DNA from 3 places in the Cohnella sp. GCM10012308 genome. Region 1 is predicted to be linked to each of the others. Evidence: riboswitches for the same ligand, from Rfam matches in the RefSeq annotation. Region 1 holds a riboswitch; each other region holds the start of a gene.

Region 1 (4,830 bases):
GACGAACCGATAAGCCTGCAAAGTCACGCGAAGCAGCTTGCGAATTTGAGGCTCGTCGTCCACGATCAAGATCCGTGCGCCTTGCTCATTCATCGCCATCGTTCTCCGTCCTCTGTTCTCTATGCCTTTCATCGATCTTGCCGCTCTGCTGCTGATCCGGCGTGTTCAGCGGAAGCGCGATCGTCATGACCGTGCCTTGCGGCTCGTTGCGCCTTCCCGAGATCGTACCGCCGTGCAGCTCCGCGATTCCTTTGCAAATCGCGAGCCCTAATCCCGTGCCCGTCACTTGCCTCGTGGCATCGGCGCGATAAAACTTATCGAATATCCGCGCGTATTCCTCCTCCGCAAGTCCGGTTCCCTGATCGGCCACGGCAATGACCAGCGTGTCCGGGTCGAACGATACCTCAATGTCGATCTCGCTGTAGTCCGGGCTGTACTTGATCGCATTGCCGACGACGTTCGCCAGCATCTGCTCCAGCAGCACCTCGTCGCCAGACACAAGGGGGACTTCATCGGGCAGCCGTACCCGCAGCTTGCGATGCTCCTTGTAATCCTGCACTTGAGACAGCGTCACTCCGATCAGATCCTCCACGTCGCACCAGTTTTTCCGCAGACGCAGCATGCCGCTCTCCAACTGCACCATGCTGAGCAAATTTTTAACCAACCTGTTCATCCGCAGCGCGCCGTCGCGAATATTGATCGACAGCTCCTTGCGGTCCTCGGAGGTAAACAGTTCGTCATCCGACGCCAGCACGGTGGCGGAGCCGATGATCGCCGCAAGCGGCGTCCGCAGCTCATGAGAGACGGAGTCCAGGATCGCCGTGCGCAGACGCTCGGATTCCGCCGTCAGATGCGCGATCTTGGCCTCCTCGGCCAGCTTCGCGCGGGCGACGGCGCTGGCGGCCAGTCCGCCAAGCGCCTCGAGCATTTGCCGCTGCCCTGCGGTAAAGAGGTTTTTCCGTTCCTTCAGATTAAGCGCGAGCACGCCGTATACGCGGTCCTCGGTCCGCAGCGGCAAATAACAGCCGGGCGCGTCCCGCAGCGTACTCGAGCCATAGCCGACCGCTTCGCCGTGATCGAAGGCCAGTTTGGCGGTCGCTTTTTCCGCTTCGCCTCGTCCCCAATCGCTATCCGCGGCGGAGCGGTGGCTCAGCGCCAGATTGCCCTTGGCGTCCGGCATATAAATGGCGATCTCGCTGCCCATCGATCGCGCCGCTTGAAGCGAGACGTTATCGAGCAGCACATTCACGTCAGTGATCGCGTTCATCTGCCTGCTCAGCGTGTATAGCGCCGTCGTCTGCGCCTCTCTTTGCTTGGAATAGAGCAACTGCTGCTTGAGCCTGGAGGCCAGGCTGGCGGTGAGGGCGGCGACGGCCACATAAACGACGAACGAAACCACGTAACGCAAGTCCGCGACCGAGAAGCTGAGCGTCGGCGGAACAAAAAAGAAATCCAGCGCGACGATCGCGAGTACGGCCGCGTAGACCGCGGGGCGAAGGCCCCACCAGACCGCGCTGACGAGGATCGGGAATAAATAGATCAGCGCAATATTCACCAGATCGAACGCAAGGCCGAGCAGATGCATGACGACCGTCATGAGCGCGACCAGGAGGGTGATGCTTGCATAAGGCCGCCAAGATGCCCATAAAGCTTGCAGGTTCCGCAACAACTTCCACTTCCCGCCCGCTCGTATTTTCGGTCTCGATTTCCTTAAGATTACTGTAAAAAGCGGAGAAAATAAACCGTAAAAGGGTGTAAAAATACTATAAAAATCACTCATAATCTTAATAATATTAAGTATTCGAGAGTAAACGGAAGTATGGAACTTAATTTATTTCCAAAATGAACGGATTTTATTGAATATCGGCCTATACCCTAGTTGGGTTCCTTTACAGCGTTGCAAGCCGGGCTTAAGATACGTGCAGAACGATGCCTTGCAAGCAAATTGGCGCCGGCCAGACAGTTCGATGAAGGAAGGGATTAAGAGACTGTTTGAACAAAAGTCATGACAAATCGCTTGAACGAAAGGCATGAACAAAATCGTTAAACGCTGAATCCTGGAACGAGCAGGAACGGGGGAACCAATCGGAGCCATCATCGGCTCCACGGGGTGAATCGCCTGGCACATGACGGTGCCCGGCGTAGGGCGGCTCTCGCGCCCGAATCCGACAGCTAACCTCGCAAGCGTATCGGAGAGGCAACACTTGTCGCGCGCGATCCAAGACGACGGTCTTGATCAGGAAGCCGCGGGAAAGGTTCCTCCTTTGCCGGGCTTCTTTTTTGTTGCCTTCTTCCTACATTCGGAGGGGGAGCTTATGGAACAACGTCGTATCTTGGTGGCTGCGTCGCATGCGGCGGGGAGAGACTTCATTCGCCAGGCGCTGTACAAAAAGCTGCCTGTGGCCGCGCTCGCGAACAACGTCAGAGAAGAAAAAGCGTTGAGGAAGATCGGAGTAAGCGAAGTTGTGCATGTAAATACTTCCTCTATAAAAGATAACGCCGCCGCGCCCGCATTTCCGATCGGCCGGGTGTTCATTTTTGAAGCCAGTCTGCCGCTGACCTGCCGGTATTTGCAATGGGCGGCCGGGTGCTCGTGTCTTGCGATTACTGTCGTTACGCATGCCAGGCATCCGGAAGTCATTTACAAAAAGCTGGGCGCGACCTACGTGGTGCGCACGCAAACCGGGGAAGTCGGATTTTTGCTCAGCCGTCTGCTTGAGTGATTTTCAAAAAGGAGTGTATGACCTTGCTCGATATTTGGATGACTTTGACGTTACTCGCCGCCTTTGCGCTTGTTGCCGGATTCGTAATCTGGTGCGACAAATCGATCGACGATGCGGGAGGCGAGCGCGCATGACGATCGTGCTGATTTTCACCGGCCTGCTGCTGATCTACCTGGTGTACGCCTTGCTGCACCCGGAGAAATTTTAACGATACGCTTATTTGAGTCGCTTTAGCCCAAGGAGGAAAGGCCATGGATCTCTTGCAAATCGTCATCGTTATCGGCATTCTCGTGCTGATCGCCAAGCCGCTCGGAAATTACGTTTTCCACGTCTTCTCCAATGCCCCCAATCGGACCGACAGACTGTTCGGCTGGGCAGAGAAGCCGATCTTTGCGATCGTCGGACTTAAAGTCCGCCCGGGGATGAGCTGGAAGCGGTACGCGATCAGCTTCGTTGCGACCAACTTCGTGCTCGTGGCGGTCAGCTACATCCTGCTGCGGATACAGAGCGGACTGCCTTTCAATCCGAACGGCATCGGCGACATGGAGCCGACGCTGGTCCTCAATACGGTCATCAGCTTCATTACGAATACGAACCTGCAGCATTACAGCGGCGAGACGGGCTTAAGCTACTTTTCGCAGATGGCGGTCATCATGATGATGATGTTCACGTCCGCGGCGACCGGGTTCTCGGTGGCGGTGGCGTTCGTCAGAGGCATTACGAGCAAAGGCAGGACGCTGGGCAACTTCTTCGAGGACTTCGTCAAATCGCACACCCGGATTTTTTTCCCGCTTGCCATCCTCGTCACGCTCGTATTGGTGGCGTTGCAAGTGCCGCAGACGTTGGACCCGACGCTGTCGGTAACGACGCTGCAGGGCGCCTCGCAGCAGATTGCGATCGGGCCGGTCGCCTCGCTGGAGGCGATCAAGCATCTGGGCACGAACGGCGGCGGCTTTTTCGGCGCAAACTCCGCGCATCCGTTCGAGAATCCAAGCGCGCTGACCAACGTGATCGAGATTCTGTCGATGTGGGCGCTGCCTGCCTCGCTGCCTTTTATGTACGGCCGGTTCGCCAAGAGCCGCAAGCACGGCTGGGTCATTTTCTCGGCGATGATGGCGCTGTTCCTCGTGTTTCTGACGGTCGCTTATACGGCGGAGAAGAGCGGCAATCCCGCGCTTGAAGCGCTTGGCATCGACGTTTCCCAGGGCAGCATGGAAGGGAAGGAAGTGCGCTTCGGCATCGCCCAGTCCGCGCTGTTCACGACGGTGACGACGGCGGCGACGACGGGCACGGTCAACAATATGCACGATACGCTGACCCCGCTCGGCGGCCTGGTGCCGCTCTCCGAGATGATGCTGAACGTCGTGTTCGGCGGCAAAGGCGTCGGTCTCGTCAATATGCTGATGTACGCGATGCTCGCCGTATTCATCTGCGGGCTGATGGTCGGCCGGACGCCGGAGTTCCTCGGACGCAAGATCGAGCCGCGCGAGATGAAGCTGATCGCGGTCGCGATACTGGCGCATCCGTTCATTATATTGGCGCCGACGGCGATCGCCTTCCTGAGCGATCTGGGCAAGGGATCGATATCGAATCCCGGTTTTCACGGCATCTCGCAGGTGCTGTACGAATATACGTCGTCGGCCGCCAACAATGGCTCAGGCTTCGAAGGCCTCACGGACAATACGCCGTTCTGGAATATTACGACAGGCCTCGTTATGTTTTTCGGACGCTATGTTTCGATGATCGCGCTGCTGGCCGTCGCCGGCTCGATGACGCGCAAGCAATGGGTGCCCGAGACGATCGGTACGTTCCGCACGGATAACGCGCTGTTCACCTTCCTGCTGATCGGGACGGTCATTCTGATCGGCGCGCTGACCTTCCTGCCCGCGATCGTACTCGGACCCGTCGCGGAGCATCTGACGATTCGCTAATGAAGAGATGGAGTGAAGCTGCCATGAACGATAAACGCAAAAAAAGCATGTTTTCCGGACCATTGGTCGCAGACGCTCTGAAGGCGAGCGCGATCAAGCTGAATCCGGCGGTCATGATGAAAAATCCGGTCATGTTCGTGGTCGAGGTCGGCACGGTAATCGTGCTGCTCATGACG
Region 2 (4,830 bases), on a different contig from region 1:
CGCATGGATCATGATGCGCGCAGGCGAGCTGGCAAAGTTGGCGCCGGCGGACATCAGTGCCTCGAAGTGAGACTGGCAAGCGCCAGCGACGACGATCAGGGAATCCTTGCTCTTATCGTAGCTGCGCGCGGTTCGGACGGCCTGGATGAAGTTGCCCGTGTTTTTATAACTCGACAGCTGATCGTAATCGGTTCTGTTCTTGTAGACGCCGTCGTGGCCGGTAATCACCACGATATCGGGCATCACCTTGGGCAGCAGGTCGGCTACTGCGGCCGCCATCTGCGATTCGTGGCAGTGCACGCCTTCGGCGGGCATGCGCAGCTGCCTATATACGGCCATGCTCTTTTTCAAATAATTGACGTCGCCGTCCAGATGGAGCACCTTGCCCGGCATCTCAAAGTACGGTTTGCTCTGCCCGGACGAGGCCGCTTCCTCGATCCCCTCTTGGACATGGGCGCGCTCCGCCTGCATCCGTCTCACCGATTCGCCGGCCTGCACGCGTGCCGTCCGGGGGCCGCGCAGCTCGTCCGGGTTCCGTACCTGCTCGAGGTCCCCTACAGGCGCGTCCGCGAGCAGCCGATAATCCGTTCCCCGCAACACCGCCGTGTTCTGCAGCAGGGCCGCGATCCGGAACAATACATCGCCGCCGTACGATTTGCGGACGACCAAGTCCCCTAGCTTCATGGGCGTATCACCTCTTCGTCTATCCTATGGAGAGGGGCGCCCAATGGTGCACGCATTAACGTAAGCGAGGGTCCCCCTCGACAAGACAGGGACCCTCGGTTCTATTCGATCATGCCGGCGGCAGCCAACGCTTCGGCCAGCGTCGCGAACTCCTGAAGCGACAGCGTCTCGCCGCGTCGCTCCGGCTTCACGCCGCTTGCCTCGAGCAGGCCGGCGAGCTCGGCCTTGCGCTCTTTGCCGACGAGCGCAGCCAGGTTGTTGTGCAGCGTCTTGCGACGCTGCGTGAAGGCCGCGTGCACGACGCGAAAGAATCGCGCCTCGTCGGATACGTCGACCGGCGGCGCCTCGCGCCTCGTCAGCCGGATGACGGCCGAGTCGACGTTCGGCGCAGGAATGAAGGCGCCGGACGGCACCACGCAGACGATATCCGGTACGCAATAGTATTGGACGGCTATGCTGAGGGTGCCGTAGTCCTTGCCGCCGGGCTTGGCCGCCATCCGCTCGGCCACTTCCTTCTGGACCATGACGACGATCCGGTCGAGCGGCAGCTTCTGCTCCAGCAGCGTCATGACGATCGGCGTCGTCACGTAATACGGCAGGTTCGCGACCACGCTGACCTCGTTGCAGCCGGCGAAACGCTCCGACCACAGCTTCGCCAGGTCGGTCTTCAGCACGTCTCCGTGCACGACGGATACATGCGGATAGGGCGAGAGTACCTCTTGGAGAATCGGGATCAGCCGATTGTCGATCTCGACTGCGGCGACCTTGCCAGCTTCCTGTGCGAGCCGCTCCGTCAACGCGCCGATGCCCGGGCCGATCTCCAGCGCGCCTTTTTCTTTGTTGAGCGCCGCAGCATCCACGATCTTGTCCAATATATTTTTGTCGATCAGAAAGTTCTGACCCAGGCTTTTCTTGAAGGTAAAGCCGTGCTTGCGGATAATATCCTTGGTCCGCGTCGGCGTCGCGATGTCCATGGCGCCCGCCATGCCGCCTACGCCTCCCGCATGCTTCGTCATTCGCCTACTCCCTCTCTCGTCAGCTGCTTGAGCGCCTCCGCGAACTCCGTCCGCGTAATGCGAAACATCCCGAGCCGCTTATAGAACTGCTTGCCGTTGGCATAGCCGATGCCTAGCAGCTCGCCCATCCGCTCCCTGCGGCTCGCGGCGGCCGGATGCACGATCAGCCCCGCATCGATCAGATCCGGCCAGTCGATCCCAGACTCGCCGGCTCCCGCGCCTGCCATCGCTGTCCGGTCCGCTCCTGCCGCATCAGCGCCGGACAGCGCCGCCCCGGACGCAGACGCCGCTGGTGGAGCCCCGGCGCCTCGCTGCGCCGCTATCGCTCCGTCCGCGCCGGAAGCGGCGCCGCCCCCTGCCGATGCCCGCACGCGGCCAAGCGCCGCGCGTATCGCCTCCGGGCTCGCGTGCTCGACGCCGATGCCGTCCTTGCCGCGCGCATCGGCCTTCGCTAAGAACGCGTGGCTGCATCCCGGCACCCTCGCCTCGATAATCTTGCGTATTTTCTCGCCCGGGACGTCCGGATCCGTGAAGATTATGACGCCCCGCCGCTCGCGGGCCAGCTCGATGCGTCGCAGCACCTTTTCGTCGATCGCCGAACCGCCCGTCTCAATCGTATCCGCGTCGACGGCCCTTCGGATCGCCACTGTATCCTCCTTGCCTTCAACGACGATGATCTCCGCTATTCTAGCCAGGCTGATGCCGTCCACCCCGTTCGTTCTCACTACCGTTCGTTGTCGTTGCCGTTCGTTCCCATCGTTCTTCCCGTTCAGTCCGTTCGCATCGCTTCGTATGCCCTATTATAGCCCACATCCCGAAAATGACAAAGGGAAGAGGCACAGGCCCCTTCCCAGGACGCAGCGACCCGACCAGGCCGCCGCCAAAAAAAATTGACCGCTCCGACATAAAACAGACACAAATTCGATAATAGCGGGTAATGAAAATTAAGAACCTATCAGGCGGCTCAGGCGGCCGATGGCTTAACCGGTCCGATCACGTACACGGTGTTGCCGCGTTTCTTGCCGAACTTATTCGCATACCGCTCGCTGTCGTAATACACGTCGATCTTCTTGCCTTTGATCGCGCTGCCCGTATCTTCCGCGCGGCGGAAGCCGATGCCCTCGATGTAGACCCACCAGCCCAAAGGCACGACATCCGGATCGACCGCGATCGTACGACCCTCGGATACCGTAGTGCCGGAAGCGGTGATGCCGTAGCCCACGTCGCCTACGTCCTTGCCCGTCGAAGCCGGGCCCGCGGAATACGCGGTTAAGGTGACGCCGGACAAAACGCTCTTTACCTTCACGGATTTGCCGTTCAGCTGGAGCGTCTTAACGTCGTCCGCGGCTTTGTTGTAGGCAAGCGACACGACGGCCGCTTTTTTCTTCGCGCCGACGGCTACGACTTGCTGCACGATCGGCTGGTCAAGCGATTTGTAGATGAGCTGTTCGTTGACGAGCTTGCCGTCTTCGTAGACGCGCTCGAACTTTTTCACCAGCAAGCCTTGCTTGCCCGTCTGCACGACCTTCGTCTTGCCGACCAGCAAGTTCTGATCCGCTGTCTTGACGACTTTGTACGCCATCGGATGCTCGGTCGTGACGACCTCGCGAGTGACGCGGACGACCTTCACCTGCAGGCCCTCGTCGATCTTCGACGTGAGCGCCGGCGTGACTTTGTCTTCGGCGGAGAGCGTGATGCCTTCGTTCTGCAGCAGATCGCCCACCGTCTTGACTGTTGTATATTTGGTCTCTTTCTTCCCGTCTGCGACGAGCTGAACGCTCATAGCCCGATCGATGACGACTCGCGTGCCTTCCTCTACCGAGGACGTGAGCGCTGCCGACAACCGATCGTTTGGACCGACCGTGATGCCAATCTCCTTAAGCAAGGCGGAGACATCGGAAGTGCGGGTTTGGATGACGGTAGATTTCCCGCCGTCCACGACGGTCACGCTCTTGGCGGACGCGCCGTGCAGCAGCATGATGAGACAGATGGTAAGAGCAAAGGACAAGATTGCGCTCAAGAGAATCAAACGCAGATGCTCATGCAACCATCGCGCTGCGGTAAGCTTGCCGGTCGGTCGTGGATCATGGGTCCCTTGAAGGGGGATTGCACCCATTTTCTCGTTCCTCCTTCATAGCCTCGCCGTCGACTGTTTTACATGATATTCGTCTGACGCGACTATCCATTTGTGATAACGGCGCTGGAAGCTTAGTGTGGAGCGGCTTGCACACTAGCGAATTGCGCCGCCTTGCCCAGCTGTGGAGGCATGTCATGCGCCTGCCATTCATCCCGTGGGTGCTTCCGTGGAGCGGTCTTTGCGGCCATCGGCGCCGAACGTGTAAATTCGGGCACAAAAAAAGCCTGCGACAGAGGGCCTGGTCGTGGCTTCCGCTCAACTGGACGAGGGACGATGGGGCGGCACGAGGTTACCTCTCTCTACTACGCTTGCGAGGTTAGCTGTCGGGTTCGGGCGTCGAGAGTCTGCCCTAAGCGATCAAGCGGTCTGCCGTCAGCCGGACGGCGCCCGTCGTTCGCTACTCACCCCAAGATTGCTCGGACCGCTGGGACATCGGCAAGCGCCGATATCGTCCGCGTCGGGTCCCCCGCTCTCCCCGCTGGGAGATTAAGCGCACTGGAAAAGGAATGTCATATTCGGACTTCTGGATTAGATAATAACCCGCACGCCCCAAAGGTGTAAAGAACGTGCAAAGAGCGAATTTCAGCGTTTTAAGGCAAATTTAAGCCATATTTTTAGGATTTCGAGAGCAAAAGCTAGTTTTTTCTTAGAAAATATTTATTTTTCTACGTTTGTTGGCGCTTTTTCTTCGAGTCGAAAACAGACACGTGCATTTCGATCCGTAATTTCTTCTATTTTTTTCCTAGAAAGGCCTGTGATTTCCGCGGCGGAATCAGCTACAAACTGCACGTAAGAAGACTCGTTTCGCTTGCCGCGATAGGGGTGGGGGGTAAGGTACGGAGCATCGGTCTCGATCAACAATCGGTCCAGGGGGACACGGGCCAATACCTCTTTGGGAACGCGCGCGTTTTTGAAGGTGACCGGTCCTCCGAAGGAGATATAGAAGTTCATGTCCAGGCATTGCTTGGCCGTCTCCCAGCTGCCGGAGTAGCA
Region 3 (4,830 bases), on a different contig from region 1:
TCGGCTTGAGCTGCTTCAGTACGTCTCCGAGCCGCTGCGGCTTCATCGAGCCGATGAGATCGCCCCGCTTCTGCAGCCGCGACGCGATGTTCAACAGGTTGAAGTCGGTCGGGCTCGGGTTGGCGCGCACCTCGCTCCAATCGAGCGGCGTCGATACCGGCGCTCCTGCGCGGGCGCGCGGCGAGTAGGCGGAGACCAGCGTGCGGCCGGGGTAAAATTGCAGGTAATCGAGGTAGATGAGCGATCCGCGGTTTTTCTTCAGCCGTTCGACGGTAAAGAGCCGCGGATTTTTTGCGGTCAAATACTCGGAGACAAACTTGCCGAACCGGCGGAGATCGTCGTAGGTTGGACCGGGCTCGATGCGCATGACGACCTGGATGCCCGTCGCGCCCGACGTTTTGGGGACCGCATCGAGTCCGAGCGAATGCAGCAGATCGCCGACCTTGTCCGCGGCTTCCATAATCCTCGGTTCGACCTCGAGGCTCGGATCGATATCGAGCATCCAGCGGTCCGGCAGCGGCTGGGCGATCCGCTCGCAGGACACGTGATACTCCAGCGCGTACAGGCTGCCCATCCAGAGCAATGTCGGCAAGGAATCGAGTACGACGTAACGGATGCCGCCTTCCGTCTCGGTTCTGACAAACTCGGGAATCGGCGTCGGGGCGTTTTTTTGATAAAAAGATTTGCCCGCATAGCCCTCGGGAAAACGAATCGTCGTTAAATAGCGGCCTTCGCTGTGCGGCAGCAGATAGGGAGCCAATTCGGCCAGCGTTTGGACATAGCGAAGCTTATCGATGCCCATGTCGGGCCATAGCAGTTTGTCGGGATGAGAGACGAGCAGCTCGCGGTCGCCGAGCCGCAGCGTGACCGGGGACATCGTGGCCGGTGCCATAGCGCGTTCCTCCGTTCTGAAGCCGCCTCTTCGACGAGAGGCGTTGTCTTTCTAGTGTAGCCGCTAATCGGTTGCCCCATTCCCTTGACGAACTTCCGACAGGCGCCTTGGCGCCGCGATTTCCCGGGGCAGCGGTCGTCGGCGCCCAAGTTGCGGCAACTCGGGCGATTTCCGCACTTTTGCCTCCGGACCCTCATACAACAATAAAGAAAGCGCTTGGGGAGGGATCGCTACGGAGATGCCGCTGCAGCACGCCGGCGCGCTGCTATCGCTCGTTTTGGTGTTTTGGACGGGGTCCTCGCTGTTCGCCGTACTCCATCCCGGAACCGTAATCGCGCTGGCCCGCGGCGGTCGCGACCATCGGACCGGGGAGCCGGGGCCGGCATCCGAAAGGCGAATACGGCTGCAGGGCGGCTTGATGAGCTTGGCTGGCCTGCTCTTGCTGGTGCTGCCGATGCTGATGTAGCTTGGCTGCCGAAGTTGGCTGCGCAAGCAAAAAAAAAGGATGCCTGCCGCAGTCAACTGCATGACTGCGGCAGGCATCTTTTTTTTATAGACGGATAGGAGACGGATCAGCCCGTGAACTCTTGCACCCATTCTCCGTTATAGTAGGCGACGCCGATCGACTTGAAGTTCGCGTTCAAGATGTTCGCCTTGTGGCCCGCGCTGTTCATCCACGCGTTCATGACCTCGGTCGGCGACTGTTGGCCCATCGCGATATTTTCGCCGGCATAGCTGTAAGTCACGCCGAATTGCTTCATCATATCGAACGGCGAGCCGTACGTCGGGGACGTATGGTCGAAGTAATTGTTGTTGTACATATCCTTCGCTTTCGCGTCTGCGACCGTAGTCAGCTTGGCGTCGGTTTTCAGCGCGGACAGGCCGGCTTTGGCGCGTTCCTGGTTGACCAGATCGACGACTTGAGCGGCGAACCCGGATTTCTGAGTGCTCGTGCCGGAGCCCGTGGAGCCGCTGCCGTTGTTGGAACCTGCCGGTACGGAAGGCGTTGTCGTCGGCGCCGGCGTAGCGGTAGGAGCGGGTGTTGCGGTAGGTGCCGGCGTTGTCGTCGGCTCAGGCGTAGCCGCAGGGGCCGTCGTCGGCTTGGCCGGTGCGGCAGGCGTGGTCGTCGTCACCGGCGTCGATGGCGTCAGACCGCCAAGCGAGCCGCCGTTCAGCTGCGACAGCAACGATTGCCAGTCGAACGAACCGAGATATTGCTGAAGCTGCGATGCGTCGAACTTATATGTGTAAGTCTTGGTCGTCTGGGAGCCCGCAGTCGTCGCGGCATTCGCGGAAGCGCCGAACGGAACGGCGAGCGACAACAGAAGTGCGCCGGATACAGCCAGTTGACCGATACGATTGTTCTTCATATATGAAAATTCCTCCTTAGAATGTAAGCCTGCGAGGTTAGCTGACGGGTTAGGTCGGAGATCGCCCTGCCGCGGCTGCGGCTTCACCCCGTATACTTGGTTCCCCCGTGCCCTGGTGGGCTTCGGCTCGGATGTCTCACATTCTATCAGCGGAATCTCGCTAGTTCACGGCATAAATATTACCACGGTCCATATGCTGGGAATTATGAATGCGGCCGCTCCTTGTCCCGCGCGGAGTTCGTTAGGGCCGGCCGTTGCTTCTTAGAATATTCTCATCGTTTTAACGAACGAGTTAGAGCGGTCTATAAAGATAGCATCGCAATGGTGTTATCAAGACGGAGAAGCTCTTCATGGAGCTTCTTTTGCTCGGTAGGAGGCGTGGTTCGGGCATGTAACGCTACATGGAGCTTCTTTGTCACGGTAGAAGGTGCGAATCGGCAATGTAGTTCTACATGGAGCTTCTTTGTCTCGATCGATGGTTGTAGTTCGACTATGTGTCTCTAGCTCTGCCTTGCCTACATCTGCTCATGCAAACAGTCATCGACAAAAAAAGCAAACCGGGATGAAGCAGGAATTGACTCTGCTTCGTCCGGTTTGCTTTTTGTGCATCATTAGGTGCGGTGCGTGTCGACTGTCAGTAGTCGCAACACCGTCAACGCTTTTAATACGTTGCTTAAACGTAGGCGCAAGCAGCGGAGGATTAGGACTGCGGCTCGCTGGCCTTGCGCCTGCGCGAGGGCGCAGCCTTGGGGCTTGCGCTGCCGGCTTCCTCGCCGCCGGCTGCGGCCGCCCCCGGCACCGCCGGCTTTGCGCGCGTGCGCTTCGGCTTGTCGGCCGCAGGCGCCGCATCCGCTTCGCCCGTATCGCCTCGAATCGCCGACTTGCGACTGGCGCTTCGGCTGACCGCAGCGCCGGCGGCGGGCGCGTCGCCGGTCTTGACGGCGGCAAGGCTGGCCTGCAGCGCGGACATCAGGTCGATGACGTTGGTCCGCTCCGCCGCCGGCGCGGTGACCACGTCGACGCCTTGCCCGGCGACCTTGCGGTTGATGGCGTCCAGCATCGCCGTCCGGTAATCGTCCGTGTATTTGGCCGCGTCGAACGGGGCGGACAGCTGCTCGATCAGCAGCTTGGCCATGTCCAGCTCGCGGTCGTTGACGTTCTGGATCTGCGGGAGGCCGGGCACGCCGGAGATCGCGCGAATCTCGTCCGGATAGAACATCGTCTCCATACAGATGCAATTGTCAACGCAGCGAATGGCGGCGAGGCTGCTCTTGCTGCGGATCGCGATTTTCGCGATGCCGATTCGGCCGGATTGCCGCATCGCTTCGAGCAGCAGGCCGTATGCGCCGGCGCCGGCCTGATCGGGCGATAAATAGTACGTTTTTTGATAGAACATCGGGTCGATCTCTTCAAGCGCGACAAAATCGAGAATTTGAATCGTCCGCGTATTTTCCGGCTTGATGGCTTCGAGTTCCTCTTCGTCGAACAGGACAAACCGTCCCTTTTCATACTCGTAGCCCTTGGTGATTTCCTCCCACTCCACCGCTCGTTCGCAATGCGGGCAGCTTTTGGCGTAGGAGATCGGCGTTCCGCAAGCTTTGTGAATTTGCCGCAGATGTACGTCCTTGTCCTCCGTTGCCGTGAACATCTTCACCGGCACGTGCACGAGCCCAAAGCTGATGGCGCCTTTCCATACCGTATGCATGACGTTTAGCCCTCCTCATAATCCCTTATACCTTTAGGATTCCCATCGCTGTATGGAGTTCATACCGTCTGGGCATCCTTTACCGGACGATCTTTCATTTTCGAAACGAAGAACCTGGGGCGAAAGGAGCGGCGTTCATGAGCGAAGAGAATGCAGCGGACGGCCGGGACCACATCCACGAAGGCCGCCTGAACTACGACATGGACATCGATCGGATGGTCAACGAGGGACTCGGCGGCGGCCAGGTAACCTTTGACAACGGGCTTATCGAAGAGACGACGACCGATACGATGCGGGAAAAAGAGGGGGACGATCCGTCATGAACACGCAGCGGGCCAAGCAAATTTTCGACTCGAAGGACACGATTGCCGTCAAGCTGGAAGGAAAGTCGGTTTGGATCGAAGAGGTGGACGAAGCGAACGGCATGGCGACGGTACAAGTCGGACAAAAGCCTACCGACGTCCAGACGGTCGCTGTCGACCGGTTGTCGGAGTAGCGCGGGCTGGGTTAAAATAGCGGCGTGATCCCGCGAAGAGACGCTGTACAGCGTCTCTTCGCCATGGTTAGCGGCAAAGTCCCGCAATGTGACGCTGCGCGGCGTCTCTTTGCCACGATTGGCGGCGAAGTCCCGCAATTTGACGCTGTACGGCGTCTCTTTGCCACGGTCGCGCCGAGGTCCCTCCAAGAGACGCTGTACAGCGTCTCTTCGCCGTGTGTGGTGGCGAGAAGCCGCTAATTCCTAATCCCCTATGTCAGCTGATCTACTAGAAGCTCCGCGCCATACTCCGCCGGATAGGTCACGACTTGAACGACTGCGGACCGCCGCTCCGCGACCGACTGCACGAACGCTGCAAGCGGCCCGG

Evidence for each region. Region 1 has a riboswitch for cyclic di-AMP ahead of ACFOTD_RS05275 (hypothetical protein). Riboswitches for the same ligand answer to the same signal wherever they lie in the genome.
Region 2: another riboswitch for cyclic di-AMP. It lies ahead of ACFOTD_RS20470 (resuscitation-promoting factor); the one in region 1 lies ahead of ACFOTD_RS05275 (hypothetical protein).
Region 3: another riboswitch for cyclic di-AMP. It lies ahead of ACFOTD_RS20985 (CAP domain-containing protein); the one in region 1 lies ahead of ACFOTD_RS05275 (hypothetical protein).

What each region holds. Positions count from the first base shown of each region.
Region 1 is NZ_JBHRYU010000002.1:480,405-485,234, reverse strand. Features, by position in the region: gene ACFOTD_RS05285 (response regulator) at 1-99, opposite strand, end outside; gene ACFOTD_RS05280 (ATP-binding protein) at 86-1,666, opposite strand; cyclic di-AMP (ydaO/yuaA leader) riboswitch at 2,039-2,202, shown strand; gene ACFOTD_RS05275 (hypothetical protein) at 2,205-2,723, shown strand; gene kdpF (K(+)-transporting ATPase subunit F) at 2,815-2,931, shown strand; gene kdpA (potassium-transporting ATPase subunit KdpA) at 2,975-4,654, shown strand; gene kdpB (potassium-transporting ATPase subunit KdpB) at 4,678-4,830, shown strand, end outside.
Region 2 is NZ_JBHRYU010000020.1:13,048-17,877, reverse strand. Features, by position in the region: gene yabG (sporulation peptidase YabG) at 1-684, opposite strand, end outside; gene rsmA (16S rRNA (adenine(1518)-N(6)/adenine(1519)-N(6))-dimethyltransferase RsmA) at 786-1,670, opposite strand; gene rnmV (ribonuclease M5) at 1,697-2,425, opposite strand; gene ACFOTD_RS20470 (resuscitation-promoting factor) at 2,665-3,816, opposite strand; cyclic di-AMP (ydaO/yuaA leader) riboswitch at 4,128-4,340, opposite strand; gene ACFOTD_RS20465 (TatD family hydrolase) at 4,495-4,830, opposite strand, start outside.
Region 3 is NZ_JBHRYU010000021.1:895-5,724, reverse strand. Features, by position in the region: gene ligD (non-homologous end-joining DNA ligase) at 1-892, opposite strand, end outside; gene ACFOTD_RS20990 (hypothetical protein) at 1,131-1,358, shown strand; gene ACFOTD_RS20985 (CAP domain-containing protein) at 1,465-2,262, opposite strand; cyclic di-AMP (ydaO/yuaA leader) riboswitch at 2,273-2,400, opposite strand; gene ku (non-homologous end joining protein Ku) at 2,963-3,967, opposite strand; gene ACFOTD_RS20975 (hypothetical protein) at 4,105-4,290, shown strand; gene ACFOTD_RS20970 (H-type small acid-soluble spore protein) at 4,287-4,463, shown strand; gene ACFOTD_RS20965 (hypothetical protein) at 4,715-4,830, opposite strand, start outside.